4 regions of the Paenibacillus sp. NPDC058367 genome follow, and region 1 is predicted to be linked to each of the others. Evidence: predicted binding sites of a transcription regulator. Region 1 holds the regulator's gene; each other region holds the start of a gene.
What was found. Region 1 encodes Rex, which represses fermentation and respiration genes when NADH is low (regulators of the CRP and FNR family bind a similar motif). Its sites were predicted from a motif close to TTGTGAAATATTTCACAA; they were not measured.
Positions count from the first base shown of each region.

Region 2: ACFWMP_RS03205 (helical membrane plugin domain-containing protein) is a predicted target of Rex. The motif match lies at 3,105-3,122, and genes of this name have one in related genera.
Region 3: ACFWMP_RS11375 (flavocytochrome c) is a predicted target of Rex. The motif match lies at 2,147-2,164, and genes of this name have one in related genera.
Region 4: ACFWMP_RS29160 (flavocytochrome c) is a predicted target of Rex. The motif match lies at 2,223-2,240, and genes of this name have one in related genera.

Region 1 is NZ_JBHXIZ010000003.1:120,979-129,290, reverse strand. Features, by position in the region: gene panC (pantoate--beta-alanine ligase) at 1-819, shown strand, start outside; gene panD (aspartate 1-decarboxylase) at 812-1,195, shown strand; gene ACFWMP_RS17365 (tetratricopeptide repeat protein) at 1,307-1,948, shown strand; gene dinG (ATP-dependent DNA helicase DinG) at 2,085-4,946, shown strand; gene ACFWMP_RS17355 (redox-sensing transcriptional repressor Rex) at 5,078-5,731, shown strand; gene ACFWMP_RS17350 (amidohydrolase) at 5,718-7,019, shown strand; gene ACFWMP_RS17345 (cell wall elongation regulator TseB-like domain-containing protein) at 7,189-7,707, shown strand; gene ACFWMP_RS17340 (hypothetical protein) at 8,116-8,312, shown strand, end outside.
Region 2 is NZ_JBHXIZ010000001.1:685,263-693,574, forward strand. Features, by position in the region: gene ACFWMP_RS03190 (YhfM domain-containing protein) at 1-153, opposite strand, end outside; gene ACFWMP_RS03195 (SGNH/GDSL hydrolase family protein) at 518-1,150, opposite strand; gene ACFWMP_RS03200 (NAD(P)/FAD-dependent oxidoreductase) at 1,311-2,489, opposite strand; gene ACFWMP_RS03205 (helical membrane plugin domain-containing protein) at 2,529-2,972, opposite strand; gene ACFWMP_RS03210 (DUF2785 domain-containing protein) at 3,181-4,023, opposite strand; gene ACFWMP_RS03215 (nitroreductase family protein) at 4,287-4,904, shown strand; gene ACFWMP_RS03220 (hypothetical protein) at 5,012-5,632, opposite strand; gene dnaN (DNA polymerase III subunit beta) at 5,704-6,831, opposite strand; gene ACFWMP_RS03230 (hypothetical protein) at 6,853-7,188, opposite strand; gene ACFWMP_RS03235 (DUF3888 domain-containing protein) at 7,368-7,853, opposite strand; gene ACFWMP_RS03240 (phosphotransferase enzyme family protein) at 7,914-8,312, opposite strand, start outside.
Region 3 is NZ_JBHXIZ010000002.1:179,743-188,054, forward strand. Features, by position in the region: gene ACFWMP_RS11365 (hypothetical protein) at 190-1,467, shown strand; gene ACFWMP_RS11370 (DUF6855 family protein) at 1,589-1,999, shown strand; gene ACFWMP_RS11375 (flavocytochrome c) at 2,182-3,714, shown strand; gene dcuS (DcuS/MalK family sensor histidine kinase) at 3,870-5,477, shown strand; gene ACFWMP_RS11385 (response regulator) at 5,474-6,181, shown strand; gene ACFWMP_RS11390 (2-hydroxycarboxylate transporter family protein) at 6,360-7,703, shown strand; gene ACFWMP_RS11395 (NAD(P)-dependent malic enzyme) at 7,774-8,312, shown strand, end outside.
Region 4 is NZ_JBHXIZ010000009.1:43,774-52,085, forward strand. Features, by position in the region: gene ACFWMP_RS29160 (flavocytochrome c) at 331-2,160, opposite strand; gene ACFWMP_RS29165 (sensor histidine kinase) at 2,394-3,980, shown strand; gene ACFWMP_RS29170 (response regulator transcription factor) at 3,949-4,737, shown strand; gene ACFWMP_RS29175 (DUF4855 domain-containing protein) at 5,141-8,161, shown strand.

The DNA.
Region 1 (8,312 bases):
ATTGGGTTTGTTCCAACCATGGGATACCTGCATGAAGGACATGCCAGTCTGCTTCGGCGGGCAGGAGAAATGAGCAACACGGTCGTTATGAGCATATTTGTGAACCCGCTGCAGTTCGGACCGAATGAGGATTATGATTCCTATCCGCGCGATGAAGAGCGTGATTTGGAGCTTGCGGAACGCGAAGGTGTCGATATTGTATTTATCCCCAGTGTGGAAGAAATGTATCCGCAGCCTACCCGGACTACTGTCTCGGTATCAGAGCTTACCACTCGACTTTGTGGGGCTTCGCGTCCAGGGCATTTTAATGGCGTAACAACAGTTGTTAATAAACTATTCAATATCGTGCAGCCAGATTATGCTTTCTTCGGGCTAAAGGATGCTCAGCAAGTAGCTGTGCTCCGCAGAATGGTATCTGATTTGAATATGAATGTTGAAATTGTACCTTGCCCTATCGTTCGTGAAGGAGATGGACTTGCACTTAGCTCGCGTAACGTATTCTTATCTCCAGAGGAACGTTCTCAAGCTCTAGTGTTATCTCGTTCCTTGCGTGAAGCACGTCAGTCTATTGAAGAAGGAAAAGTAACAACCGTTGCTGAAGTGCGGGAATTGTTGATCTCGGTTATTTCCAGCTCTCCTTTGGCGGTCATTGATTATGCGGAAATACTGACTTTCCCTAATCTGGAAGGCTTAGAGAACGAAGTGTTATTAACGGATGTAAATGGGGAAATTATTATAGCGCTTGCCGTGAAGTTTGGCAGAACGCGATTAATTGACAATAATGTATTTATTCCAAAGGAGGTTGCCGCTCTTGTTTAGACATATGATGAAATCCAAAATTCACCGTGCGACGGTGACAGAAGCGAATTTGAATTATGTGGGAAGTATTACCATTGATGAGAACTTAATGGAAGCGGCAGATATTCTTGAGAATGAAAAAGTGCAGATCGTGGACAACAATAATGGTTCACGGTTAGAAACTTATGTTATTCCAGGGCCTCGCGGCAGTGGTGTGATCTGCCTAAATGGTGCAGCTGCACGTCTTGTTCAACCGGGAGATACAGTAATTATTATTTCGTATGCGATGTTGTCTTCGGAAGAACTGGAGTCGCATAAGCCAACGGTGGTATTCGTGGATGAGAACAACAGACCAGTGAAGCTGGCTGATCATGAATTGCATGCTACAATCGCTTAAATTATGGACTTACGCCATGTAATGAATGGCAGGGATGAAAGACCCCGTTCTCGCAGAAAATGAAGTCAGGCAAGCTGAACTGATTTCATCTTCAGTAAGGGGGGATAGCCCATGTTTCAACATTTGTTTGCTGAAATGAACAAGGTGCTTCAGGAGATCGTTACAGATTACCCTACAGCGGAGGGTGCCCGCCGGAATGAGCTTTTATGCAATTATAATATGCTGCATCGACTTAGTGATAAAGTGATGGATGAATGGCTGGCCTTTGCAGAGAAGCTAAGTCACTTTCGTGAAAGTGTAGATTTTACGACTGTGGTTGAAGAGGAAGTGCCAGAACAGGAAGCACCCGAGCTGTGCATGGATACTTTTGTTAGAGGTCAGGGGTATTATAAGCTGCTGATGTATGGAAAATGTATTGAACAGTTTAAGGAAGTTATTGTGCAATATCCGGATAGCTTGGCTGCTCGATTATATTTAGCCATCTCTTACCTGCAGGAAGGGGAGGGGGAAGCTGCTTGGAATCATCTGAACCATATGCTCGGTTTGATACGGGAAACCAAGCTGAAGGCAATGGTTTATAACGCTTTAGGTTGCATCAGGGCCTCTCAAGAACGGTTCAATGAAGCGCAGGAGCTGTTTGGCCTTTCTTTGCAGCTTGACCCGGCACTTCCTGAACCAACCGTTAATTTGGAGGTTTGCCGCCGCCGTGGAGGTAAGCTTCATTTCGGAAATCAGCTTGTTTCATTATTGTAAATTATTACGTTTACGGTTTATTATTCCGCATTTTCATTCAAGCGATGCATCCCCTGAACCAGTGGTGTGCATCGCCTTTTTTCGCAACTTCTGTTATGCTGATTAAGAGTCTCAATTGAAAGGGAATAGAATTATAATGAAATTTGCCGTGCTTGATTTTGAAACAACGGGAACCCAATCCGTGGGTGAAATTATCCAGGTTGGCCTTGCAATTATAGAAGAAGACCGGTCCATCTCCCGGGTATATGGTTCCTACGTCAAGCCCGGAACGCCGATACCTCCTTTTATAACTGGTCTAACGGGGATTACCGATGATGATGTAAAGGATGCACCTGAGCTGGATGAGATGATGATGGAGCTTGTCCCACTCTTGGATGATGTTGTGCTTGTAGGGCATAATGTCGCATTTGACTTCCATTTTTTGCAAAATGCTTTAGACCGATGTGGGTATTTACCATTTCAAGGGCGGATTTTAGATACGATTGATTTTCTGAAAATCTGCTTTCCTTCCCTCACATCCTATCAACTAGGATCAGTTAGTGCACATTTTGGAGTGACGCACGATCGTCCGCATCAGGCAGACAGTGATGCACTCGCAACTGCTCTTGTATTGCTGAAATGTCTGGAGGAGCTCTACGATTTGCCTCTGCTGACGATTCAGAGACTCTGTGAGCTGTTTACGGAAGAGGATAGTGATCTGGGTTGGTATTTTGATGGTCTGCTGCGTGAACGGGAAGCGGAGACGCTTCAGCCCGAAGGTGATCTGACTTTCTATCGTCAATTAGCGCTTGCTGTAGGAGACTGGAACGAATTAGCTCCACCTCGAGACGAGCATGCTGAGAATCCACTACACAATTTATCTTTTACAGATTATATGGATGAAGTAACGAAACGACTTAAGGAAACTTTGCCACAGTATGAAAGCCGAGAAGCTCAGGATATTATGATCAATGAGGTGATGACGGCACTTGCCGAAGACAAGCATCTATTGATCGAAGCAGGGACAGGAACCGGTAAATCCCTTGGTTATTTATTGCCTGCCATATACCAAAGCGTACGCACTAATGAAAAAGTCATGGTCAGCACTCATACTATTAATCTGCAGGATCAATTGCGTGAGCGTGATATTCCTTTGTTAACGCAGGTAGTTCCTTTTCCATTTAAAGCTGCAATTTTTAAGGGCAGAGGGCATTATTTGTGTCTTCGTAAGTTCGAACATAAAATTAATAAAAAAGACTTTATAAGTCCGAGGGAAGATGCGCTTACTGCGGCTCAGATGATCGTTTGGCTGACACAAAGTGAATCAGGAGATGACGAAGAGCTTAATCTAAGTGGACGTGGCGGAGATTTTTGGGAGACGGTGGCAAGCGATACCGATTCTTGTCTGGGTCGCTCGTGTCCTTGGTTCCGTAAGTGTTATTATCATCGGGCTAAGCATGAAGCTGGTATTGCAGACGTGGTCATTACGAACCACTCTAAGCTTTTCGCAGATGTTAAGGCTGGGCATCAACTACTTCCGGCTTATGAACATCTTGTAATAGATGAAGCCCATCATCTGGAGGACGTGGCTGGCAAGCATTTAGGCATGCATATGAAGCATTTCACGGTGGCACATACACTATCGCGTCTTTATAAGGATAGTCGAAATGGCCAACTTCCTACACTTCGCCAAATGCTTCAGTCATCAGGCAGTGAGGAAGCTTCTGAATGGAGCGGAGTGATCGATAGAATCTATCCGGACCTTCTTACCGTAAAAGAAACCTGGGATCTGCTTAGTGATAAACTATTCAGCCTCTTGCCGGAACGCAGCGATGCAGCGGCGGGAGAAGCCGGCCAGTTAGTCATGCGGCTACTTCCTACCCGTAAACCGAAAGATTGGGATGAATTGGTTGCTTTAGAGAATACTATGAATCTGACATTAAGCGAAATTATCCGTAAAGGTGATAAAATGCTTAATGAGATGCGAGATCAAGAAGGTCAATCTTCCTCAGATAGCCTAGTTACCGATATTAGCGGCTTATTTAAGGATTTAGCTTCTATACGTGAGCAAGTACGGTTTTTTATGGGATTAAATGATGAGAATGTAGTATATTGGCTGGAGGCGAATGGAAATTATCGCAGTAAATCGCTACAGCTGTATGCCGTTCCTGTTGATGTTAGTACTCAGCTTAAGGAGCTGTTTTTCGACAAGAAGAAAAGTATCGTACTAACTTCGGCGACACTCTCTGTGGATAAATCTTTCCAGTTTATGATTGATAATCTCGGACTTAATGAAGCTGCGGAAGAGGGGCGTCTGATGACATCACTCCTGCCTTCTCCCTTTAAGTATCGGGAGCAGGCGCTGTTAGTTATTCCGCGGGATTTCCCAAGTGTGAAGGGGAGTGTAGGCGATGCCCGATTTGTCGATACACTCGTACAGTCACTAGCAGAAGCAGCTATTACAACACGTGGGCGGATGCTTGTCCTGTTTACTTCTTACAAGATGCTACGCCAGGTTTACGATCCTCTGAAAGAGGCTCTAGCCTCACAAGAGATCACGGTGTTAGGTCAAGGCGTGGAGGGGGGCAGTCGTAGCAAGCTGATCCGCCGTTTTCAGGACAGTGCAGCTTCTGTACTGTTAGGAACAAGCAGCTTTTGGGAGGGTGTAGATATTCCAGGTGAAGCATTAACATGCTTGGCCATCGTGAGACTCCCATTTCAACCGCCAAACCACCCCCTAGCGGAAGCGAAGTCTGAGTTATTACAAGCCCAGAAAAAGAATCCGTTCATGAAGTTGTCTGTTCCTCAGGCGGTTATTCGCTTCAAGCAAGGATTTGGGAGGCTGGTACGGACAGCGCAAGATCGGGGTATTGTTATTGTGTATGACACAAGGGTGATCGAATCTCACTATGGGAAGTATTTCCTCTATTCGTTGCCTGGCCCGAAAATGGAGCATATGCTTACGGATCAAATGGTTCCTCGTATAGCGGAGTGGTTGGAAGACGGAGGCGTTTCTTGAAAAGAACGTCATCGATCTTATTAATCTCTCTACAAGGAAGGGCGGTATAAGAATACCGCTCTTCCTTGAGACGAGGTGCAGATATTTCGATAGGATTTGAACAGAATATCACTTAAATTAGGAGGTAAATTATGAAATCGGATAAAATATCAGAAGCCGTTGTTCGCAGACTTCCTGTGTACTTGCGTTTCTTGAATGATCTCCAGAAACGTGAAATATTAACCGTTTCCTCACAAGAACTAGGACAAAAACTTGATTTGAATCCTGCTCAAATTCGTAAAGATTTAGCTTATTTTGGAGACTTTGGTAGAAAAGGTATCGGGTATGACGTAACTTATCTTATTGAAAAAATCCGTCATATTCTGAAGCTGGATCAACAATTGAATGTGGCTTTAGTAGGTGCCGGTAACCTTGGACATGCATTATCTAATTACAATGCTTATCTGAAAGATACTATGAAGATTACCGCTATATTTGACTCCTATGCACCTAAGGTAGGGCGGAAAATCAACTCTCTTACCGTTCAACCGATGGAGGAGCTTGGACAGACGGTTCGTGAGCAAGGTATTCGAATTGGGATCATTACTGTGCCTGATTCAGAAGCGCAGAATGTAGCAGATATTCTCATTGAGTCTGGCATTGAGGCGATTTTGAATTTTGCACCAGTGATTCTAAAAACACCATCGAATATCCGGGTTCATGCTGCCGATTTTACAACGGATTTGCAAAGCCTTGCTTATTATTTGAAAGACGGAAAGGAAGAAACCGGAAATGAAGAGCAGTAAAACGATTATTAAGGGCGGGCGTTTTCTTATTCCGGGAACGGATGAGCCGGTTCTGAATGGATATATGACTATTGAAGATGATTTGATCACTTACATAGGAAAAGAAGAGCCTTTAATGGAAGATGATGTGCAAGTTGTTGATGGCAGTCGTCTGCTGTTTATGCCAGGTCTGGTAAACACACATGGCCATGCGGCAATGTCATTGCTTCGTGGTTATGGAGATGATTTAGCACTTCAGGTGTGGCTTCAAGAGAAGATGTGGCCGATGGAAGCGAAATTCACTGGAGAAGATGTATACTGGGGAACCTCCTTGTCGGTACTGGAAATGCTAAAAGGTGGTACTACAACCTTCTTGGATATGTATGATCATATGGATCGAGTAGCAGAGGTAGTCGAATTATCAGGCATTCGTTCTGTACTGATGAGAGGCGTAATCGGATTATGCCCAGAGGAAGTACAAAATCACAAGCTTGCGGAAGCGATTTCTTTTGCACGAAATTGGCATGGTAAGGCTGATGGTAGAATTACGACGATGATCTCGCCACACGCCCCATATACTTGCCCACCGGACTTCTTTGTTAAGTTTGTTCAAGCGGCACATGATTTGGATTTACCGATGCATACCCATATGTCCGAGACCAAACGCGAAGTGGAGCAGAATGTGGTGGATTACGGACTTCGGCCTGTAGCGCATTTAGAGAAGCTTGGAATGTTCACACGTCCGTCTATTGTTGCACATGGCGTTCATTTGAATGATGAAGAGATCGAGATACTGGCTCGTCATGATGTAGGCGTGTCTCATAACCCAGGAAGTAATCTGAAACTGGCTAGTGGAGTGGCTCGGGTTACGGATCTTCTAAAGGCTGGTGTGAAGGTATCACTGGGTACAGATGGTGCGGCAAGCAATAATAACCTGGATATGTTTGAAGAGATGCGTCTTGCAGCCCTCATCCATAAAGGTGTAAGTGGTGATCCGACGGCTGTTCCAGCTCCGGAAGCGCTGCGTATAGCTACAGAGTATGGCGCAAAGTCTATCTTTTTAAATGATGTGGGTAGACTCGCTGTTGGCATGAAAGCGGACTTTATCGCGATTGATATAGACCAGCCGCATTTGCTACCACACACAGATCTGTTGTCTCATGCTGTATACTCTGCCAGTGCCAAGGATGTTGAGCATGTATGGGTGAATGGTAAACAGGTTGTAAAACATGGAGAATGTGTAACGCTAGATGAGGAAGCAATCCGTCGTAAGGCGCAAGAATCATTTGATGGACTGCTTAAACGGTAGTCTAAGATCATAACGAATAACTGAAAGGCTGTGACTTTCTGCGATTGCAAAGTTACAGCCTTTTGTGTTTCTGATAATTAGATCATTGAATTGGATATGAAACTTTGGATAAACACACAGGTGTGTTATATAATCAAAAAAGATATATTACTAGAAAGGGAGCTGTACCTTGAAGAAAAGGAAAAAATGGATCCTCCTGGGGTCAGTTCTGATTCTGCTCCTTCTGTTTGGACTTATCCAGTTCTATGCTTATATTATGAAAGATCAATGGAACGAGCGAGATATCGCTAAGGATGTCGCTAAAACCAGTGCTGGTCTGACAGAGGTAACCAAAGCGCAGAAATCCGTGTGGGATGAAAATGCGGTGTACTGGGTCTTAACAGGGAAGAATGAAGCCGGGACCGAGTTGATGGTTTGGGTACGTTTTACTGTAGACGGGAAGTTTGCTGAAGGAACCGACGCAGTATATGCTGAAGAACTAAGTAAAGGGACCTCTGAAGCGAAAATGCGTAGCCTTATAAAAGCCGATCTTCCGGACATCAGCATTGAGCGGTTGTTGCCAGGAGTATATAACGGGGAGTATGCTTGGCAGCTTTTTTATAAACAAAGCGGTCGATATTATTATCAATTTTATCGGTTCTCGGATGGGGCTCGAATGGGTGAAGGTTACAGTTTACCTAGCCGCTAAATTAAACAAAGGCATTATAAGAGAAACAAGCGGACCATTTATGGTTCGCTTGTTTTTTAAAATGACATATTATTTGATATACTATTAGTACACGAACTGTGATATACTATAAGAGTGGATTTATATATTGGGATTTAAAGATTCATACGAAAAAAGGTCTGTTATTTTAAGAGTAACAGCCCTTTTTTTGTCGAATTAAATCAATAAATTAAATAAAATGGAAAGAATTAAAAAATAAAATTTTAAATATCTTCACACTTTTTTTCAATATAGTATATACACCTGTGATATACTACTGTTTGTAATTAGAACAGTGTTAGTAGAACGTCAGGCTCTGGTGAGCTCTTAGCAGCTATGACTTTGGATCATTCTGTTTACATTTTTTCATCTTTGAGAGGAGGACGTTTCTTGAAATTACGTCTTGTACCTGTACTGATAACGTCTCTACTGTCGGCTATGCTATTATTCGGAGGATTCTTTTTATATCGTCAGTTTGCTTTACAGGAACCGCTCCAAAAGATTGTAACCGGATTTGAGGGAGTAAATACTTCACATATTAGTATTAACCGCGATGAGGTCACTTTGAAACTTGATTTGCAGCCGGG
Region 2 (8,312 bases), on a different contig from region 1:
GGCCCAATCCAGCTCCCCCGATAATTTATTGCTCTTGTTCATAGCCTCCGAAAGCGCCTTAATCAGAGCGGAGTCCTTCAGTATTAGGGTCTCAAAATGTTCGGGTCGATCAACTTGGTTCTGATCACTAGTTGTTACAGGAGTTAAAGACACTCCGGCGATCCACCTTGCATTGATGAAGCCCACCTCATTCTTACACCCGCTTAAAAGAGCAACCAAGAACAAGGGTACAACCCATAGTAATTTCCTAATGCGAACCACCTCCAAGAAAAGAAACATAACCTAATTATAACAGCGTCCATAAATATAAAGAAATCGACTTTCCGAACCGTTACAAGCATAAACGCCTTCGGCTTCCCTATAAGGACGGCAAGTGTTTAAGCGAGAAATATAAGGATAATTTATAGCATGGAGCATATAAATTCTTATATTTAAAAAAAAGACTATAACCTGCTCCTTTAATGAGTGGTTCTAGTCTTATAAAATCAAGTAAATATGTAGTGATATGATCAGACGATTAAGCTTGAATTGCGCTAACCGTCTTAAGCCAAGCCTCTGCAATAAGTGCATGGCCCGCAGGTGATGGATGTACTCCATCCGGAGCCCAATAAGCAGGCTCTGCTTTCACGGATGCCGCAGCAAACAGGCCATCCAACGGAACAAGTAATGCACCATATTCACGTGCCAATTCACGAACAATGTGAATTTTAGGGTCCAAATCCTGGCGCCAAGTTCTACGATCTTCTGGGACAGGCAACACAAATGGCTCGATTAAGACTAAATTAGCAGCCAGCGAATGCTGCGTGCGTTCGATCAGGTCACGATATGCAGCTTCAAATTGTTCAGGCGTTGTTTCCTGACCAGAATCAAAGCGGCGCCAAGTGTCATTTATCCCAATATATATGGACACCCAAGTCGGCTTCAGATTCAGGCAATCCTTCTCCCAGCGTTCCTGCAAATCTACTGCACGGTTGCCGCTAATTCCACGATTATAGAACGTAAGATTCTTCTCAGGATATAAATGCCCCAGACGAGCGGCGACCATCAATGCATAACCTACACCAAGCGATGAAGCATCATCATAATTACGACCCCAATCCGTTATACTGTCGCCTTGAAACAGAATGACATCGTTTTGTCGGAATAACATCACGTAATCCTCCCCTATTTTCCCCTGTTAATATTAGCCAATATAGTATATCAAAAATGAATACTACGTACTAGGACAATCATTAACAATTCATGGTAGAAACCACTAGAGATCAACAAAAAAACCTGCTCAAATTAGAGCAGGTTTTCCAATAATACAATTAATAAGCTAAGCTAAACAATCCTTTAATGTGGGACAAGTAACGAATATTACTTGCTTCCTTCATCAAGGTTGCAGGCAATCCTTTTAGCGGAGTTGAGCTAGCACCAACGATGGCTACACCGTCTTTACGACCTAAGCTCGCAAGCGTACCTGAGTTGATCGGACTAAAGGATTCAAATGATTTATCCTTCAAGTATGCATAAAGATTGTACCCGATCAATTCGCCCATTTGCCAAGCGATTTGTGCAGTTGGTGGATATGGACGACCATCTTCGGCAAAGACAACGGCGCTGTCACCAGCAACGAATACGTCTTTGTGTGATGTGGATTGCAAGAATTCATTTACCGTTGCACGACCACGGTTCACTTCAAGACCGGACTCACCAATCAGTGGATTTCCTTGTACGCCGCCAGTCCATACGAAGGTGTTAGCAATAATTTTTTGACCATCTTTCAAGTCAATGACATTATCCGCTACATTCGTAACAGGTAGTCCTGTCAAGAATTGAACACCACGTTTTTCTAAGCTTGCCACTGCGCGTTCGATCAATGCATCTGGCAATACTGGTAAAATCTTAGGGCCTGCTTCAACCAGCATCAGTTTAATTTCTTTAGGATCCACGCCATATTTCTTAGTGAGTGTTGGCAACACATCAGCGATTTCACCAACAAGTTCAACACCTGTTAAGCCACCGCCACCGATTAGGATGCTTGCATCCGCTGGATTTTTAGACTTCGCATATTCACGGATACGCTCATCAATATGACGATGAATTCTGTTAGCATCTGCTGCCGATTTCAAAACCATACTGTATTGCTCAAGACCTGGAATGCCAAAATAAGCCGTAGTGCTTCCAAGACCCACAACTAAAGCATCGTAGGACAATGTCACACCATCAGATAGTGTAATTTGTTTGTTTTCAACAGAAAAAGAATTCACCTTTGCAATTTTCAGGTCGATATCTTTACCTGCAAAAAGCTTAGCTAATGGCATAGCAACAGCACCTTCTGCAACACTACCCGCTGCAAGACGATGCAATTCTGTAATAATTTGATGTGTAGGATATTGATTAACGACTGTAATTTTAGCTTCGTCCTTCTTCAGGTACTTGCGTACAGTTAAGGCGCTTAGTAGACCACCATAACCTGCTCCTAGAATGACAATATGTTTAGACATGATGTTTCCTCCGTCCTTACGAATGAGATATAAAAAATATTATTTCTGTTGACTGCGTTCGCCGGCAACTTGAAGATAAGCATTTACGAAACGGAAAAGCTTCTGTGCTTGTGGATCTTTCATCATCTTCATAAGACCAAATACACCGATCACATCGGTATTTTTATTCGCACGATCTTGCGCTTCGATCACTGTAGCTGCCATATTCTTCGCCGAATGCACCACTGGTTCAGCAAGTTCTTTAATTGCACTTACCGTATCACTTTTCAAGACTTCATCCGCAGCAACAGTTTGAACAAAGTCATATGACTTTGTGAGCACGCCGACAAGCTCTGTTAATTTTGGCAACTGTTCCACTAAGACAGTTAACGACTCCTGAACTTCAGGCTTCAATAGCTGCTCTAGAACATTCATTTGTTCTTGAGTGACAGCTAATTTTGGTGATTCTTGCTCAGGTTGTGTTTGAGTGATTGTTTCTGACATATCCGAATCTCCTCTGCAAATAAGCTTTGCTGCTTAATAGTAATAAAAAAATAAAAACTTATAACGCCATATTTCTATTATAGCACTTATCAAGTTATAAATGTCACAAAGTTTTTGATTTTTTCTAAAGTTTTGTGATTTTTATTACATTAAAATAAATTAGTCATAATTTTCGATATTTTTTATACATGTATAGATGATTAAATGCTTATTGTGTAAATTCATTCAAATTCATCTCCGCTTTCAATAAAACCTCGACCATTGCCGGATTGTTCTTTAATGGTAGCAATCTAAAATACAGAGAACGAACGAAATTTTTGGTGTTCACACGAGCAACGTACTGGCCACGGCTTCTCGGCCACCCCCCACATTGCTCCAAGTTGCGAATCCAGTCGACAATAAGTTGTTGTGGAAGTAAATGATGATCTATCATTGTAGCTACAATCGTAGCGATCCGTTCATCTTCTTCGTCGCTAAATATGTGCTGATCGTTGTAAAGCATCCTTTGGATGACTGCCAAAACCTCTTCCCTTATTGCAGCATCACTCTCCGAGCAGAGTACCAGTTCATCCAAGGCATCTGCGCCATGGGCTGCAGCATGAGCCCAGCCTTCTTCAGGCATAAATCCTCGTAAATCCTGTTCTTCCTCATAATATCTAATCAGCGCTTCCTTCACATTTGTAAACTCTGCGCTTGCTAAAAAAGCCTGTTCCCTATGCCGCTGAAGAATCAGCGCAACGATCAGTACCGAAAACGTTCTTGTGAACACAGCCTGATCTTCTTTGCTGCCAACGTGATAGAACAAACGCTGCTCGTCAAGGAGAATCAAAAGTAGTTCACGAAGCTCCGCATCACTAAACCATTGTTTCTCGTTAATCCATTTGTAGAAGGTGGAATAGATCAAGTCATCTCGTAGCTTCGGCTGTGGATCTCCTATGTACTCAAGCATCAATTTCACATAATCCCTTAATTGCTCCCCACTTCTAAGCTCGTAATCGTTCTCTTCAATTCTTTGCAAGTCTTTTATCAACTGTTCTCTAGTATCGTTCAACATTCCCACCCTTTCATTAATAAAAGCAATTTAAATTTTTCGTATCCTAATATCCTAATTTACATCCCAATATTTTACAACATAGTATTTATTCTTCGGCACTCCAAAGTGCTTAGCGAGCTGAATGTAAATGTAGTGAATTTAATCATTGACGAATATAATTAACTGTGCTATTTTGAGTTAGTAACTAATAGTTAGTTCATTTATAAATATCACTTATTTATAATTAACAAGCAAATACATAACATATGGAGGAATAACTCATGAGCGCTTTTACAGATTTGATTGAATCCCGCAGGTCTGCTATGAATTTTGTTGAAGGGGTGAAGATCCCTCAGAATGAACTAGAGGAAATGTTCTCTTACGCCAGATTGGCTCCATCTGCATATAATCTTCAACATGCCAATTATAAAGTGGTTGCTAATGAGAATTTAAAAGAAGAGATTCGTAAAGCGGCTTACGGTCAATATAAAATCCACTCCGCCTCAGCGGTAATAGTGGTACTCGGGGATAAGAATGCTTATCTGAAAGCCCCAGAAATCTTCGGAGGACTTAAAGCTTTAGGGGCTATGAGTCAAGAGGATTATGATGCAGAGATAGAAACGATTAACAATGCATACAAAGGAAATGATGCTTTCCAAAGAGATGAGGCTATTCGGAATGCTTCACTCTCTGCCATGCACTTCATGCTGATTGCCAAAGATAAAGGCTGGGATACCTGCCCGATGATCGGCTTTGATCCGGAAGCGATTCAATCCACTTTAAATCTACCCGATCATATGGTACCGGTTATGCTGATCACTATCGGCAAAGACAAGAAACATAAAATCAGACCACGTGGTTATCGTAAACCGGTCAATGAATTCGTTGAATTTATCTGAGGGTTATTGGAAGATATCGATAGATATAACAAAAGCGTTTCATCCGATATTTGAAGTTCGGATGGAACGCTTTTTTACTAAGGATGTGAAGCTTAAATCTTTCTTCACTACTTAGCATACTGAAGAAGTGCAATTGCTGCTCGTTCCCGTCGTTCGGCGTTCTCACTAACAAGAGCTTCCTTCAATATATCGAGCGCCATTGATAATGTCTCTTCATCCACATGCATTCGATTACTCATCGCTTGCTCTGAATCAGAAGAACCTGTAATCCACAGATCCACACGAGCACTAGGCATCGGCCCCTTATACTGTTTGACCACTCCACTACTGCTAAGAAACTCTTTTATCCCTGCGTTTAGATCGGTTATAGGAAGACTTTTCAGCCAAGTTACACCACGTCGATGGCATGTACCGATGTCTGGCGTGTCAAATAATTCATTGTAAAAATAATCGCCTAGATCACCTAAATGTACCCAATCCCCATCACACACCAGCACATAATCGCCATCCTGCATCGTATGTACGAAGAGTTGAATGGCTTGTATATGTTCTGTAAGCTCCAACTCACTGTATTGGTATGCATGAATCATCCGATCACGGAGCTCCACTTTACTGATGTTCTCCAAATCCCCTATTCCGGGATATCCGATACTCACATAATTATCCTCTAAAAATGCTGTGATTCGTTCGGTCCCAAGCGGCTTTGATCCCATCTGAAACAGATTCATAGATCATTCCTCCAAGTAATTAATATAATATTTTTTCAGCAAAGAGAACTCTTCTTAGCAAGCTCATATGCCTATCCTCCATCCTGCGTCCTCATTGGTGTAATTAAAAAAAGTGTGGACGAAGTCATGTCTACAGGCTGTATCACCAGTGGTCTTTCTTTTCCAGCAAACCTTATTCTAAGCGTCTCACTATCGATCGCCCGAAGGATGTCTCTGAAATATTTCCCGTTAAAAGCTACTCGAAAATATTCACCTTCTAGATACTCCAATGGAATCTCCTCCTTTGCCTCACCCACATCGGCGGTCCTGGATATTAAATGAAGTATACCGGAGGGATATACACCGAGCGTTACACTTTCACCAGCCAATATAGCAATACGTTCAACCACACGTAACAAACGCTCTGTCTTAACGATCATTTCGGATATATATACCTGTGGAATTAAATTATCGACATAGGGATAAGTGCCCTCAAGTAGCGCAGACTGAACCCTCAAGCCATCAGAAATAAATCTGATTTGTTTCTGACCTATCTCGATTTGGATGCTGCTGCCCTTATCATCGTTTATTATTTTTAAAAGATCCTCAAGGGTGCTGCCCGGTATAATGACATTTAAAGGACTTGCTCCGTAATCTTCTACGGTTTCAACAACATGCTGAGCGAGGCGGATGCCATCAGTCGCGACTACGCGAATGTTTTGATTATCTATTTGAAGTGAAACACCTGTGAGCACAGGTCTAGTCTCCAACGAAGAGACCGCAAAAACCACATGTTTAAATATTTGCTTCAAAAGCGTGTTCTTCATGCGTATCTTTTTGGTGTTTGGATGATCCACGTAATGGATTCTCGGAAATTCTGCAGTGTCCATCCCGCATAAACGAAACTGAGTATTGCCCGATTGGATATTTAGAATCAATGTCTCTGCGATTTCCAGCCTAATTAAACCAGGGTCAAGCTTGCGGATGATCTCATAAAAATAACGAGCGGGCACTACGATCTCACCTGGTTTGTGTACAATCATCGAATCCATCTTCACAGGAAGCTTATATTCAATGGTCATTCTTATATTGCTGGCTGTTAAAGTCAGACCCTCCGCTTGCGCCTGAATATGTATTCCGGAAAGAACACGGGAGGAACTATTCGCGGATATAGCTTTTAAGGCTGCTTGTAGTGCAGTGCTAAGAGAATCTTTTGACACATGGATTAGCAAAGACCTCACCTAACTCTCCTTAGATTCCTTTGCAAAATGTGCCTCAATAATGTTCCGAAATACCTGGGAGCGAGATACGTTCTGTTCCTCACAGGCCTGCTCTATCTCCTGCCAGATGTTTTCTGGTAACGTCAAAGATACCTTTTTAGTTATACCGGTGCTTTTTCTGCCAGCCCCTTCCCGAAGACCTCCCCTCGTAAAAAGAAACCCTAACTGCCCATCTTTAGTAGCTACGCCTACCTTAACTTTATCCTTAGAGCTGCTTGTGATATCGCTTGTGATTTTAGAATTGAATTCACTTAAAATTTCATCTCTGTGTTCGTCTTCGAATTTATGATCACTCAATCCTCACACCTCATAATTTGAATTTAGTAACTAAAATCAATAAATCCACTATTTTCATAATACCATACATGCCAATAATCCACCACCATTCTAGACACAAAAAAAACACCCCATAGATCGGAGTGTGTGGTTAGCTGGGTAAGCGTTCGAAATTGTGATTGTAAGAGTTAATTACCACACTATCTCAAGATATTCTGGTAATTTGGTGTAAGGTCAGACTTTCGTGGGTCTCTCAAATGCTTGAATGATTCTAACTTCACCTTAGGACCAGGAGTGATTCTAAAAGTCATAGTGTCCTCTCCAACGGAAAGATGTGGACCCACTGTAGGGTGTATATTGAGTGTAATTAAGAAATCAAACCGACGAAATCCATTCACTCGCTTTATATCTGTAACATCTACTAAATAAGGATACACTGTAGGAGTTACCGTCAGAAGTGGCGCATAAATCTCAGCCATTTTTTTCTCAATATGGGGTAAAAGGAAGAGCATTAGTGTGTCTTTGTACATGAGCTCGCGGGAATCCTGATCTGGAAGCTTCGGTTCCGATTCAGATCTAAGCGGAGCCTCAGATTGCGGTTGAACTAAGCCATTAGCGGAGCAAGGTTGTTGCCCCAGCAAGAACATACCTGCGATAAGAAGAGGAGCAATCCAGCTTTTTTTCATCAAAATAGCCTCCTTAGGGAACTTTTTATAAATTCCCCAATGAGGCCCTATTTTTATACGCTAAATCTCAATTGTGTTAAAAAGAAAGGGATCTCCCCTAAGATAATTCCTTAGAATCGCTTGCGCATAAGGCTGTTCTGCTTTCAGTCCCTCGGTTTCTCTAGGGTCGGGTGCGTGATGGCAATAATTTTCGATCATAACCATGACCGTAAAATTCTCTAAAGTCTGAAACCACTCCCCATCAAGCTTGGCCACACTTTCGTAACCCTTAATGACCAGTTCTCTTTGTAAAGGATACAACCCTAGAATGGTATGTGCCACATCATAAAGATAATATCCCCAACCACATCTTCCGAAATCAATCGGTCGAGGTTCACCCTCTTTAAATATGATGTTCCCTTGATGTAAATCACCATGGATAACCCCATACGTCCTTCTGTTCTTATTTTTATGCTGCTT
Region 3 (8,312 bases), on a different contig from region 1:
TCTGCATTATTAAAACCCAAGCTACTGATCATTTTCTGAACATCACCAAAGCCCATTGTATGAGCATGTAGTATATTCAGAAGATTTTACTATTTAATAAGTAACAATCGACTCCAATATTCGCTGCTGCGCTTCGTAATCAACGCTAAGTAATGGTATGATGTAGGCATCAATTTTATGGGGTGCACTATGATGGATATTCGAATCAAAGAACTGCTTGATGCTACACAGCAAAAATATGGATTGGACAACTACTACTTACACTCTCATGAAATTTATCGCGACGTTACGATACTGGGAGAGACCAACTATTTTCTTAGTATGGAATGGTTTCCTGCACATATGAAGGAATGGAAGGGCGATTACAATCCGGAAGGAACTGCCGTCATCACGATTGACCTACAATCCCGCAACTATAAAAGTGTGATTTTTGTTGGCGGGATATCTTATGCGAATGGGACACCATTCCAAGATATAGATTTTAACGGAGTCATCCGGTGGATTGAAGATGAGGCAAGGATTGTATACGGTAAACAATTTCACTTAGAGAAGGAACAGATTGGAGAATATCATTTTATTGAAAAAATAGGTAGCATACCAGTCACTCCTGGTGGACGGATCGAGCTTCGCTTCGATGCGGAAGGCAGGCTTGTTTTTTACAGTGTATATGGCCAGTTTCCTTCCAGCTCCCTTGTGCATAAAGAGAACTATACTCTCACACTTCAAACGATAGAGCCACAGGCGAGGAAACAACTACAGCTTATAGAATATCCGGTGTACGAGACGAAGCAACTCCTGTCGATCTATGGGATAGAAGAAATCTACATTACAAATGACGGAACAACCACCATCCCATTTGAGTTTATATCAGGTACGAGAGCACGACTGAATATTGATCAAGTAATCCATTGGGAGCAACAGAATACGGAGCTGGAGCCGTTCGAAAGGACGGAGATACGTCTACTTGAGGTTGTTACCATTGAGCAGGCAATAGCTAGTGAGCCGCATCCGGACTCATTTCCTATCACAGACGCAGAACAAGCCGAATGTATAGCCGCAGTCGAAGCTGGTTTAAGCCAGCTCTATCCAGATGAATCCGGACAATGGATACTGAAGACTTTACAACGGGAAAGAGGACATATTCAGGCAACACTGAGGATGAAGGCGCCAAGTAATCGTATATTCCAGCGTAAGATCCTCCTGTTCATCGATGTGCAGAATTATAAGGTTATAAATTATATGGATAACAAGCCAATGCTCGATATGTTTGATGAGTTCAAGAGCGAAGGGGAAATTGCTGTGAGCCATGACGAAGCTTATGACAAGCTCAAGGGATGGTTCGAATTAACACCCGTCTATGTGTATGATCCTGAGCAGAAGAAGTATGTGCTGTGCGGGAAGTTAGATTGTAATTATGCTTTGAAGGCTACTAGCGGAGATGTGGTGGAGTTGAATAGCTTGGAATAATAGTGCCAGCTTCCTTATACGAGTAGGATGAATAAAGGGAATGAAGTATAGTAAGGTGATGCAAATATAATAATATGATTAGAACTTACTAATTTTGTGAGTTACTTTGGGAGTTGAAAATATGTCGACAGCTACAGGAACCAAGGAAAATCCTTGGAAATTAAAGACACCACCGCAAACATCCGAGTATGAAATGTACAAGGTCCAAAAAGACGGTAAAGAAATTATAGTTTGCACTGTAGGGAAAACGGTTTTGCATTATGACTATCGCTGTATTGAAGATCTGCACGCCATGCTTGTACAAAATGGTGATTGGATGGAGTTAGGAAGTGCTGATGAGCAAAAACCAGCAAAAGAAGGTACCGTTGAAGCATGGGGGCGTTCACCTGAAAACCCTGTTGGCGGTTGGTATGGATTAAAGAAGGGACTTCGGGGGCGATTCGGAATGTATATCCCACCGTTGCTCGAAGAATTGGGTCTTGCGGAAGTAGAGCATAATCCAAGAAACAATCGGATGAAAGCGATCTTGTAAACGAAGGAGAGCCTAAAGGCTCTTCTTTTTTTGAGCCATGCCCCTAACCGGTGGTCTTTCGTACACATTGCAGTGATTAATTTAGTTACAAAACGTTTTTTTTAGTTACATAAACTTTCAAGAGCAGGGCCTTTGCCGTTAAGCTGATTGTAAAAATATTCACAAGGGGGCAAAGCTATAACATGAATAAAAAAGTAACCACTGCTCTTATTCTCGTTCTCTCAGTCATGCTTGTTATCACAGGATGTGGCAACAGCAACAGCAGCAATGGAAACGGGAACAAGAACACCAGCAAGATCAACGAGACAAAGGAAACTGAAGCCGTTTCGGGAGCATCCAAAGCTAGCTATACACCGTACGATCAACTAAAAGATAAATATGACATCATCATTATTGGTGCAGGCGGTGCCGGAATGTCTGCTGCACTTGAGGCGAGAGCAAAAGGTATGAACCCGGTTATTTTTGAAAAAATGCCGGTTGCCGGCGGAAATACAACAAAATCATCTTCGGGAATGAATGCTTCTGAAACGAAATTTCAAAAAGAGCAAGGCATTGAAGACAGCAATGATCTGTTTTATGAAGAGTCCTTAAAAGGTGGCCATGATACGAACGATAAAGAGATGCTTCGTTTCTTCGTAGACAATTCCGCAAGTGCGATTGATTGGCTGGATTCTATCGGGATTAGATTGAATAATATCACGATTACAGGCGGGATGAAAGAAAAACGCACACACCGTCCTGAAGATGGCTCTGCAGTAGGACAATACCTTGTCAAAGGCTTGGTGAAAAACGTACAAGAACAAGGCATTCCCCTTTTTGTGAACGCCAATGTCAAGGAAATTACCGAAAAAGACGGTAAGGTCAATGGCGTCAAAGTTATCTTTGACCAAACGGAAGAGAAAACGATTACAGCGTCTGCTGTCGTGGTGACAACCGGCGGTTTCGGCGCCAATTTAGACATGATTTCAGGAGTCAGATCTGATTTGGAGGGGTACGTTACCACCAACCAGCCGGGCAGCACCGGTGACGGTATCAAGATGATTGAGAAGCTCGGCGGTACCACAGTCGATATGGATCAAATCCAAGTTCACCCGACTGTGCAGCAGGAAAAATCCTATCTCATTGGGGAGGCTGTTCGTGGGGAAGGAGCGATCCTGGTTTCAAGTGTAGGCAAACGTTTCACAAACGAACTGGATACAAGAGATAATGTCACCGCTGCAATCAATAAGCTTCCTGAGAAGTCTGCGTTTCTTGTATTTGATTCCGGCGTAAAATCTCGCGCTAAAGCGATTGAACAATATGAAAAAATGGGCTTCGTTATCGAAGGAGATTCGATCGAGGCTTTGGCAACAAAAATGGACGTACCGGCAGATCAGTTGAAAACTGCACTAGAGACCTGGAACAGCGCGGTGACGAATAAACAGGATGCCGACTTCGGCAGAACAACCGGAATGGACAATGACTTGTCCGGCGCGCCATATTATGCAATTAAAATCGGCCCGGGAATTCACTACACGATGGGAGGCGTGAAAATCAACACCAACACAGAAGTTTTAAATAAAGACGGACAACCGATTCCAGGCCTTTTTGCAGCAGGCGAAGTTACCGGAGGCTTGCATGGTCAAAACCGGATCGGCGGTAACTCTGTTGCGGAAATCATTATTTTCGGCCGCCAAACGGGTATAAAATCCGCTGAATTCGTAAAAGCACAATAAGTTATCCCCCTGCCTCTTTTCGGCTAGGCAAACAAACGCTTGGGCTCATCTTAGCCATGCGTTTGTTGTTTTATTATAAAGGTGTAGCGTATAAGGTCATAGCCAGCCTTGCACGTATACGTTAGAATGAAGAAAAATTTCCGGAGGGACAGCTGATGAAAATTGGCAAACATACACTTCGGCTGCAAACAACAATTACTTTGATGATTGGTGCAGTTCTTATCATAATGCTGCTAGTGGTCTATGTGCTATTTAGTATAAAGGTTTCCTCACAAACAAAATCCTCGTTGGAACAAAAGGCTGTGATCATTTCCCGTACGTTATCGCGTAACCCTCTAATTATTGAAGCGTTAAACAAATCACGCAGCTCGTCTGAATTGCAAAGCTACACTGAGGAAATCCGATTGTTGAACAATGTGGAATTTGTTGTGGTCATGGATATGAATGCGATCCGATATTCCCATCCGGACAAGGACAAAATTGGTAAGCATTTTATCGGTGGCGACGAAGCCGCAGTCTTGCAGGGGCAGGAAAGCATTTCGGAAGCCGAGGGTTCTTTGGGCCCATCTGTAAGAGCGTTTTCACCTGTCTTCTCTGCAAGTGGGAAACAATTAGGAGCGGTGGCAGTAGGGATATCACTGGGAAACATCAGACTTGCCATAAGAGAGAACGTGGGAATCCTTTATTGGGGATTGCTTATAGGCAGTCTAATAGGGGCTGCGGGAGCATTTCTGCTGGCACGTGTTATCAAAAAAATGATGTTTGGCATGGAACCGGCCGCTATTGCTAAGCTTTTGGAAGAGCGTAACTCCATGCTACAGTCAGTTAGGGAGGGAGTCATTGCCGTTGATAAAGAGTCACGTATTACTTTGATTAATACAGAAGCCAGGCGTTTGCTTGCAGCCATTGGCATGCAGGATGATCCCTTGAACCAGTCGGTAGAGAGCTTTTGGCCATCACTGCGGATGAATACAGTGCTCAAAACCGGTGAAGCCAGCCAGGACTTGGAGGTGGAGCATAGCGGTGTTACGTTACTGGCAAACGTGGTTCCCATTCATGTAAAGGGAGCTGTAGAAGGTGCAATTGCCACATTCCGTGATAAGACGGAGATCAGCATACTTATGGAAAGGTTATCTGGCATCTCCTTATATGCTGAGGCATTGCGTGCCCAGGCGCATGAGTTTATGAACAAGCTGCATGTAATATTAGGATTAACACATATGAAAAGGTATGATCGGTTGGAGGCGTATATAACAAGTACTGTCACAACAACACAGGCAGAGATGGGAACGGTGGTGAGACAAGTGAAGGACCCTGTGATGGCGGGATTTCTATTGGGTAAGCTGAGCCGGGCCAGAGAAGCCGGAGTTCGACTGGTGCTTCTGGAGGATGGGGTTCTGCCGGAGCCTAGCGATCCGGAACGCTCCTGCCAACTCATTACGATAGTCGGTAATCTTTTGGATAATGCAATGGAAGCGCCGGAAGGTAGAGGCAGCAAATATATTCATTTCAGCTTTCAATATCAGGATAAGACGCTGATAGTTACGGTTAGCGATAATGGAAGCGGTATCCCAGATGAGAAATTGCCGTATATTTTTCAACAGGGGTATTCGACAAAAGGACATGACCGAGGCATAGGCTTGTATCTGGTTGAGCGGAGCCTTAAAGCTATGGGAGGTAAGATTGTTTGTGAAACAGGAAAGGGAGAAGGGACCCGATTTACGGTTAGTTTACCCTATCGAGCAAAGAGTGATGGTCAATGATTAGTGTATTGATTGTAGAAGATGATCCGATGGTAGCCGAGATGAATAAATTCTATCTGGAGCAAGTGGAAGGTTTTCAGTGTAAAGGCTGGGCAAAATCAGTGGGTGAAGCTCTGATCAAATTGGCAGATGAGTCTTTCGAGCTGATTCTGCTGGATATTTACATGAAAGAGAGCAATGGATTGGAGCTGCTGTCCGCTCTCCGTCGAGGCAGCAAACGAATAGATGTGATTATCATTTCGGCTGCGAGCGATAAGGACAGTATCCGAGACGCGCTTCAGAACGGTGCAGTCGATTACCTTATCAAACCGTTTGAGTTTGAACGGTTTCTCGCAGCCCTTTCCGCCTACAAGGAGCAGCATTTCCTGTTCCGTAATCAGGATTCCCTGGATCAGTCTGAACTAGATAAGCTAACCGGGTATAGGAAAGAGCCCTCGGTCGTTCAGGATTTATCTAAGGGCTTTACCCGGCATACACTTCGGACGGTCTGGAAAGCGGTGGAGACCCATAATGCAAATTCCTTTAGCACTGAAGAGATTGCAGTTAGTTCCGGAATTTCGCGGGTTTCGGTCGGGAAATATCTTGCCGTCCTCGCGGATATGGGAGCGCTGAACAGTGAATTGACCTATGGCACCATTGGAAGGCCTGTACAGCGATATCGCATGTCTTCCCGCGGTAGTTCTGTGATTTCTAAATTCATATAGCCTTTTGGAGTGGGCCGCCGGTTCCGAGTTTTATAAGGAATCGGCGGTTTTTGATTGCTTATTTTTGATAGCGCTTACTTTAATAATTTTTATAATTCAATCAATAATTACGTAAAAACAAAAGCGCTTTCATTTCCGCTACTATAAGGCTAGAAAAGAGTTTAGGAGGAAATGAAAAATGCAAAATACGATTCCATCACCTGTTTCCAAAGGAAAGGAAGGTCCCCTGCCAGAAAAGGCTGCCTTCATTCAAAAATGTAAGCAATTTAAGGTCGGTGTCTTTCCGCTCCCTGTGTATCTAGCTCTGGCAGTGGTCATTCTTCTTGCAAGTGTGGCCGGGAAGCTACCGAATGACATGATTGGAGGGTTCGCTGTCATTATGGTTCTGGGTATTCTGCTGAGTGATATCGGTATGAAACTTCCCTTGTTGAAAAATATAGGCGGCCCCGCAATCATGGCCCTTATGATCCCATCCCTGCTGATTTACTTGAATTTGTTCAACTCTACTGTGACAGACGCTGTCACTACATTGATGAAAGAGGCAAACTTCCTGTACTTGTACATCTCCATCCTGGTGAGTGGCAGTATGCTCGGCATGCACCGCAAAACATTGGTAGCGGGTATTACGCGGATCTTCATCCCGCTGATCGTCGGGACGATTGCAGCGGTTCTCGGCGGACTACTGGTAGGAATGCTCACAGGTTATAGCATGTATCATACTTTCTTCTTTATTATCGTACCGATCCTTGGCGGTGGAATCGGTGAAGGCATTCTTCCTCTCTCGATTGCATACTCAAGCATTCTGGGTGGACACGAAGCGGGTTATTACGTATCGCAGATGATCCCGTCGGCAATTATCGGCAACGTATTCGCCATCATTGTGGCGGGCTTCCTGAAACGTCTGGGCGAGAAAAAGCCCCATCTAAGCGGTAACGGTACATTAGTCAAATCCGGTGACGATCTACAGCATGACAATCCGGATAGCAAACCCAAAGATTTCATGATGATGGGTGCGGGACTTCTGATCGCATGCAGTTTCTTCATTGTTGGGGCATTGCTTGCAGATTATGTAGGGATACCCGGACCGATTGTCATGATTCTGATGGCCGTACTGATCAAATGTGTCAAGGCGCTTCCCGAAAGATTCGAAAATGGGGCTTACCAGTTGTATAAGTTCGTTGCTGGTAACTTGACATGGCCGCTCATGGTAGGTTTGGGCATGCTATACGTTCCTCTGAAGGATGTAGCTGCCATTATCTCTCTACCTTATGTGCTGACCTGCCTCGCCATCGTCTTCAGCATGGTGGTTTCCGGCTATTTTGTGGGAAGAAAAATCAATATGTACCCTGTCGATGCGGCAATTGTAACCGTTTGCCATAGCGGCTTGGGTGGAACCGGAGATGTAGCCATTCTCTCTGCCTCCAATCGTATGCAGCTCATGCCATTTGCCCAGATCTCCACCCGGATCGGTGGCGTCAGCACTGTTATTGTGGCAACTATTCTATTGCGGTTTTGGAGCTGATTAGGATGTCAAGCATACATCCAGAAAGCTTATAGAGAAAAATATATTGCAATTAACAGGAGGAACAGTAATGAAAATAATGGATGAAGTAATGAAGATGCATGTTGGCGGCAAGCTGGAGACCGGCTTGAAGAACCCTATTCGAAGCATGGAGGATTTATCCAAGGTATATACACCCGGAGTAGCTAAAGTGTGTCAGGCTATCGCCGCAGACCAAGATAAAGCATACGAATATACGATTAAGAAAAATTCGGTGGCTGTCGTTAGTGATGGAACAGCTGTACTCGGACTTGGCGATATCGGTCCCAAAGCAGCCATGCCGGTCATGGAAGGCAAAGCAGCGTTGTTCAAACAGTTTGCAGATGTGGACGCTTTCCCAATCTGTCTGGATACAAAAGATACCGAAGAAATTATCGCGATTGTCAAAGCAATTGCCCCTACCTTCGGAGGCATTAATCTCGAAGATATTTCTTCGCCTCGTTGCTTTGAAATTGAAGCGAGACTGAAGCAGGAGCTCGATATTCCAGTCTTCCACGACGATCAGCATGGAACGGCGATTGTGGTACTGGCTGGAATTTTGAATGCGTTAAGAGTATGCAACAAGGACAT
Region 4 (8,312 bases), on a different contig from region 1:
AGTGTACATGTAACAGTGATTCAACCCCCTTTACTTACTTGAGTTTTCCAGTGTCTAGGAAATTTGAAGAAACCCTTGTCAAGTAGACACTAAATAATTGGGCAATTTTAATTCCACTACGGAGAACGTTAAAAGAGCAGGGAGTTAGACGAGCGTAGCCCCTAGGCTCCACCAAAAAAAACCGCCCTGTTCGCAATGTTGCTTACAGGGCGGTTCGCTATGTCATAGAGTGCAGCTTGAAAGTTAGCAGTCAACCTGCACTCAACAAACTATCTTGCACGTTTTTAAGGCTAACTTATTAATAGAGCACTTACACAAACAAACATAAGATTACTCTGCTACAACTTGTTTACCTGCAATCCGGCCGAAGGTGAAGATATCAGCGATGGCATTACCGCCAAGACGGTTTGCACCATGAATGACCCCTGTTACTTCACCTGCAGCGAACAGCCCAGGGATGACTTCGCCTTTTTCATTCAATACGCGAGTCTTCTCGTCGATCACCAAGCCGCCCATTGTATGGTGAACGGATGGTACAGCTTTTTCGATGTAGTAAGGGCCTTTTTCAAGAGATTTCAATCCACCGCGATGTTTGAAATCAAGGTCTTTACCTGTTTTCGCATAATCATTTACTTTATTAATCGTTTCTTTCAAAGTGTTCACGTCAATTTTGAAGAAATCAGCCGCCTCTTCAATCGTATCGGCTTTAAAGAGCAAGCCTTGTTTAACGAGTTGATCGTATTCGTCCTGATGAACTTCGATCGTTTTACCAATATCCTCAATGCCTTGATTCCATAATTGATACGTATATCCGCCCGTTTGGGCAAGAATTGCTTTAGAAATAACGTCACGACGTTCTAATTCCTCAACGAAGCGCTTGCCTTCTTGGTTAATCAGGATCGCACCATCGAAGCGGGAGTCTGCAACCAGGGAAATAACACCTGTCTCAGGATTACAGATTGGATACGTTTGAATACTCTCCATGTTTGTCAGTTTGGCGCCAATCGTTTCTGCCATAACGATACCGTCACCTGTAGATCCTGGTGAATCGGTAGACATATATTTTTCATCCATTTTAGGGTTATACTTTTTACGCATCTCTACATTGGATCCAAAACCACCGGTAGCTATGATGACGCCTTTGTTCGCATGGAATGTGATCTTGTCGCCAGTACCCGAAGTCGCAGTTACACCGGTTACTTTGCCACTTTCGTCCTTCAGCAAGGTTTCGGCTTTCATATTCGTTTTGATCGTGATTTGATCAGCGTCTGTTTTGGCTTTTAACTTAGTAATCAATTCAACCCCTGTATGACCTACAGGAATCAACGCACGTTTTCTGGAATGGCCTCCAAATTGGAACAGATGATCAGGTAAGAACTCTACCTTGATATCATCGCGCAGCCATTCGGCAGATGTTAGAGCATTGTCGGCAAGAATACGAACCATCTTTGGATCCCCGAGGTTGTCTCCGCCTTTCATCGTATCATTATAGAATAATTCAGCCGTGTCATCTGTGATGCCAAGAGCACGTTCAACCCAGTTGTCCGGCGCATTCATCTCACCACCGGAGATCAATGTGTTGCCGCCAACAGCTGGCATTTTCTCGAGCAGAACTACATTAGCTCCAGCGCTCTTCGCTTCGATAGCCGCACTAAAGCCAGCACCCCCGGCACCGATGACGACAACATCATAGGTTTGCTCGGCTTCTTCTTTGTCTTTGCTTCCACTGACTGCAGCGCCAGCGACAAGGGTAAGTCCAGACTTCGTAATTGCATCTTGAATGGCTTCGAGATATCCTTTGCTTGTAACCGTAGATCCGCTAACGGCATCAACTTTTGCGCTGTTAGTTGCCATGACATCTTGCTTGAGCTGCGTATAAACAGGTTCTGCAAGTACTTCATTTTCCTTATGCTCTGTTACTTTAATGTCAGTGATCTTGTTATCTAATAAGGAAACTTGTACTTTAATATCGCCATGTTTACCTTGCCCAACTCCTTCAAAGACTTGAACTCCGTTTGCATCTGCAGCGGGTGCTGCATCTTTACCGCCGCAGGCAGCAAGCGTGAACATAAGACTGAGAACTAGTAGAATAGATAACAGCTTTTTCGTGTGAGTTCGCATAATATCTCCTTCATTCTGTTGTGAATTGGTTACATACATTAGGGAGAGGAAGATTTGCTAGGCAAATCCTTTATCTCTAGCCTAGACATGAATGTTATTTCATGTGAAAATATGCACAAGACCTATTATAGATTTAGTACAGCATTATGTATTTGCACAGATTAGCGTTTTTTTGTCTTTTTCGGGCATGTAAGAAACGGATATTGTGAAGGGCTATGATTACAATGAGATCAATTCACTTAAAAATTACGTTAATCGCAGGAGGCTGCTTCTTGCTGCTGTTCGTTGCATTGCTTGTAACAATATATTTGGAGATGAACCATACGGTTGTCCCTTTGAATAAGAACTTAACGCAGCAAGTGGTTAATGCACGCAGCGACCAGATCGATTATTGGTTTAATCAGCGCATTGGAGAGATAGACATGCTTGCTTCTCTAGCTTCGGACCATCAGTGGACACGAGATGAATTGCTGCAAGAGATCGATAAGTTCGAGGCGAAGAAGCAAGTAGAGTACGAATCCATACGCGTGGTGGATATTCACGGAAATTCCTGGTCAGCAAGGGACAAGCCTTTTTCGATACTAAACCGACCCTACTATCGAAAACTGCTGAATTCAGATTCCAATTATGTGGTGAGCAATCCGATCGTATCCAAAGCGAATGCAGTTGAAATCGTCGTCATTCTCTATCGCGTGAATCCATCGGTGAATGATGAGGTGGCTTATATTGCCGCAGCCGTCTCCGTCAAGAAGATGAAGGAGATTGCTCAAGATGTAATGCTATATGACCAGTCAGGCCAGCTTATCATCGATTGCAGAGATCTGGTTGAAGGAGATGGAACGGAGGATGCAGCAGATAAGAAGAACATGAGTGTATTTGAGGCTCCAATTCAAAATGTGGAAGGCTGGAAGCTAGTACTCGAAGTACCGAATTCAAGTCTATCGCTAGCGGTGATCAAAACCCAGCGGACTGCATTGCTGGTAGGCGTTCTTATCGGTAGTGCGTTTATCGTCTTTCTGATGCTGCTTGCTTCTTCCATTATTCGTCCAATTCAGTTGCTTCGTCAGGTAATGGAAAATGTGCAGAACGGCAACCAAACCATACGAGCAGATGTTACGCGCTCGGATGAGATCGGCGATCTTGGACGAAGCTTCAATGACATGCTTGTTCAATTATACGCTGTGGAGCAGGACCGAAAGGAGATGGAACTCAGACTGATTCATGAGCAGATCAAGCCGCACTTTTTATACAACACATTGGATACGATCCAGTGGATGGCAACGGAACATGGAGCAGACAATGTGGTGGAGATGGTGGAAGCGCTTAGCGCGTATTTCCGATTAGGGCTTGGCACAGGCAGTCCCTACAATCTGCTTGATCAGGAGTTGTACCATGTCGAGAGTTATCTTCATATTCAAGGTGTGCGATATGAGGAGATTCTGGACTACGAGCTTCGATATGATGAAAAGCTTGCTCAGTGCCAAGTCGTTCGCTTCATGCTGCAGCCTTTGGTGGAAAATGCGATTTATCACGGGATTAAGCCACTTGGGGATCAAAAGTGCAAAATTTCGATTACAGCATATAAACAGGTCGATTATTTGGTCATTAAGGTTGAAAATAATGGGGTTATGATTCCTGAAGAGAAGCTTGAACAGATGAATCAAGCCCTTCTTGATGATAAATATGATCGTTCTGCCACAGGTTTTGGGCTATACAGTGTAAACCATCGCATTCGACTAGCTTACGGGGTGCCATATGGCCTTGCAGTGAAGAGCGAAGATGGCATTACCGTTATGGTCATTCGAATACCTTTGGAAGGGGAGCGGAATGAAGATGTGGAAGATTGTCATCGTCGATGATGAAACGATCATTCGCAAAGGCTTGCGACAATACATTGAGGAGAGTCCGTATCTTTTTGAAGTTGCAGGAGAAGCGAAAAGTGCAAACGAAGCATTGAATATGGTGGAGGAAGCCCCACCACATGTATGTCTTGTGGACATCAACATGCCGAATATGAATGGGCTCGATCTGATAAATATATTGCGCGAACGCTGTCCGTCGGTTCTGGTTGTCATCATCAGCGGCTACGATAACTTTGAATATGCGCGTCAAGCCGTGCAACTGCAAGCATTCGATTATGTATTGAAACCTGTGCCGAAGAGTGATCTGAACAAGCTGCTTCATCGGATTGATGAGCATCTTCAGGCAAAATATCCTTTGCATTCACATGAAAGCAGGGTGGATAAGGAGCTGGGGCTTCCCGGGTATACAGGGGATGGAACAGTGCTTATCCAAAAAGTGACCGAGTATATTGACAGTCATTATCAGGATCCGGAGCTGTCTATTACTCGAGTAGCAGCGCTATTTCATATCAACCAAACCTATCTTAGCAAGCGTATGAAGCAAGAAATCGGTGCTTCATTCCTTGACTATGTCACCGAGCTTCGGATATCGAAGGCGAAGGAGATTCTGGATGACGTAATGCCGAATATCAAAATCGGGGATCTGGCCGTGAAGGTAGGGTATAAGAGCCAGTACTATTTTAGTCGTGTGTTCAAAAATAGAGTCGGTTCAAGCCCCTTAGAGTACAAAAAGCATCCGTTCGGTTATGGATAGGGCATCAAGTTAGTAGAACGCCGCAGCAATTAGGCGCCACCATATATAAACACGACGCAACCTCGAGGGGGTTGCGTTTTTTTATTTGGCGGATTGCTTAGAGGACATTGCTAGAAAATAGGTAGGACCTAAGGAGGTAAGCGCTATCTTTATACCTATAAAAATGCGACGTGAAGGCCTTCATGTCAACAAGTGTATACCCGATGTCATTAATTATCTATTTGAAAGAAAGGCCACTTTTCATAATGTTACTATAAGGACATTGACATATGTTATAAGCTTCTGTGACGTGTCGGAATCTCGGAAGGGAGGAAAGAGCATCGAGGTAAGCTGAAATGGAAGCGCATACCATTTAGGAGATTGATGTTTCTTGACTCAAGAATCAGAAGGGAGTTCGTACGATATGAAGAGGAGTAGAAAATGGGTAGCTCTCGTCATGGTTGCGATCATGATCGTAACGATGATGCCGATCGCGCAAGCGGAAGAGGCGCTGCCGCCTACACAGACAGAGGAACAGACACCAGCGAACCCGCCGGGCGAAGCCGATCCGGTCGAGGTGACGAATCCATCAGACCTACCCGGAGCAGGTACGGAGGGTGTTATTGCGTCAGTGTATGGGGCGGTATATCACAATCTTGCAGCGGGCTTATCTTATGAGTGGTCGCAAGAGCCGGAAGCTTCCTATCCGGATGAAGGCAACACACTTACGGATGGTATATATGGGGCAAGCAATAGATCCGACGTAGCATGGGTTGGACATCATTTGGGTAAGACACGCGAAGTTGTGTTTGATTTGGGGGCGAAGAAATCACTCACGGGTATTAAAGCCAATTTCCTCGAAGATTGGCCAACGAACAATGTACTCGTGCCACTCACGGTATCGATGTACGTCTCCGATGACAAAGTGAACTGGGGACTGCTCAAAGACAATGCCACGCAGAAGCTGTGGAATGACGGCAAATACACGGAGACCTATGTGTGGGACGGCAGCAAGGACGGCATTAAAGCGGTCGGCCCAGATGCGAAAATCGCGTATGCTCGGTACGTGAAAGTGACATTCACAATGCATACGCGTGCAATGACCTTCGTGGATGAGATTGAAATCCTCGGTGAAGACGGCAAAGTTGCCGGAGCCATAACTGTTCCAATGCATACGCCGAAATTCTTGGCGGCAGGCGAAGCGACAGCGGGTATCGAGCATCTTGGACTTTTGTATAACGGGCAATATGCGAATGACTTAGGCATCTGGACGAAAGAACGGATCATTCCGAACATTAGTTATGTCGATAAGGACGGCAAGATTAAGGATCGACTCTTCGACGGCGTCCTGTATCTTGGCATTAACTCTCCAAATCCAGGTCGTGATTTCGGCGGGCGGGCTTATCTGGAAGATTGGAAATGGTATCTGGATAAGACCTTTGCGGTAGGCGGCGATATGGATGCGTTAAACGCAGCGGCTAAGGAAGTATCCGATGCGCTGAACGAGTCTGGCGTGAAGGAAAAGGTTGTCCTCATGATTCCGGATCCAGGTGAATCGATCACTAATTTCGGAGCTGTTGAACAAGGTGGAGAATCGCTGAACTTCAATGATTCCGTTGGCAAAGAGAAAGCCCTTGCGAACCGTGAAAAAGCAGTTCAATGGTGGCTGCAGCAAGTCAAATCGAGATGGGAAGCAAAAGGTTACGCTAACCTCGAGCTTGTAGGTATGTACTGGTTCGAAGAGCAAATCAGCACAAGCCAATCCGGACCGGATCTGATCCGTTCCGTGAGCAGCACCCTGCATGACATGGAAATTAGCGGCAAGGACCTGAAGTTCTTCTGGATTCCGCACTTCTTCGCTTATAAAGCGTTCATGTGGAAGGATGTCGGCTTCGATGCGGTGACGATCCAACCGAATTACTTCTTCGAGCCGACGGATATCGAACGCTTGGAGGATTCTGCGAATCTGGCGAAGCAGTATGGCATGTCCAATGAACTCGAGTTCGATGATCGGATGCTGACGGACGGCGTGTTCCGCGAGCGGTATATCGATTACTTGAACAGCGGTGCGAAGACAGGGCTTATGAAGGATGGCTTCAAATCGTATTACCAAGGCAACAATGCAGTCTATAACACCGCGGTAAGTAAAGATCCAGCGACACGCGTTCTTTACGACTGGCTGTATCAATTTGTTAAAGGAACGTATCAGGTCAACGAGGCTCCGCCTTCCGAGGTAGACGTGCAGATGAACGGCAAGCCGTTCCAGAGCGGGATGAAGCTGCCCGATTCAGAATCCGTATCCTTTACATGGAAACTTAGAACGGATGATGGTCTGACGAAAGTGACGGCGACGTATGACGGCAAGCCTTATACAGCGGGTACCGTTATTTCGCTTGCAGGCAAGCTTGGCAAGCATGAGCTTAACATTACCGTTACGGCGGGGCATATGGTGACTAAGTCATATGTTATCGAAGCAACGACAAATGCATCTGGTATGAAAGCGTTAGTCGACCGCTTCGAAAAAGCGAAGCAATTTACGAATTCTGCAACGGTGCGTTCTTTGAACAACTATTTGGAAATGATGAAGCGCTATGAAGGGAACGATGCAGCGCAAGTCACCAAGTATCTCAAAGGCTTTAACGCAAAGCTGGATGAATTCAAGAAGGCGGGTACGATAAAAGATGAGGCGTACAATACGCTGAAGGAAAGCATCTATTACCTCATAGGCAATTTGGCGCAGAATAAAACGGTAGAAGCTTCGTCGACCGAAGGCAATAATGCGAATTATGCACCGGCTAAAGCCGTCGATGGATTCCCTGCTTCAAGATGGGCGAGCGAATACGTGGACAATACTTGGTTCCTGGTCGATCTCGGTGAAGTGAAGGAAATGGATACAGTTCGAATCGATTGGGAATATGCTCGTGCAGATAAATACAAACTTTTTGTGTCGAACGATAAGCAGAACTGGATCAATGTCATGCCAAATGACGGAATTATTACCGCGCATGATGGCAAAGAAACGATTCAGTTCAACCCGGTCAAGGCAAGATACATGAAGTTACAAGGCATAAAAAGAGCAACCGATTACGGATATTCCATCTACGAGTTTGGTGTCTATAACCTCTCGGGCGCTGTAGACGTGAAAGGCATTGAGGGCATACAAGTAAAGGTTGACGAGGAAGCGAAAAAAGTAACGATTGATGGATTGCTGATGAATGGCGTCCTTACAAATGTGAAGTTGAAGGTGCTTGATTCGAAAGGCAAGGTTCATCTCGAAGATGAGACGAAGAGTACAGTCGCGGGAAGCTTCCAATTCACATTCAAACTTACGGGTAATTTAAAGGGAACCAATGAGGCATATCTATCGACTGGCTATATGAGCGAGCCTGTAAAAGTGACCTTTGAATACTCAAAAGAAAACCCAGGTAAAGGTCACGATAAATAATGGAGAAATAATCATCCAAGCAGCAATACGACCCGCGCTGAAACTTCCTGTACCGATTATCGAATTATCTGTCCGAGTAAGACTTATAACCGAAGTAAAAACGTTTGAGGCGTAACATAACAAGCCGATTAGGTACCAGACCACGGGGTCT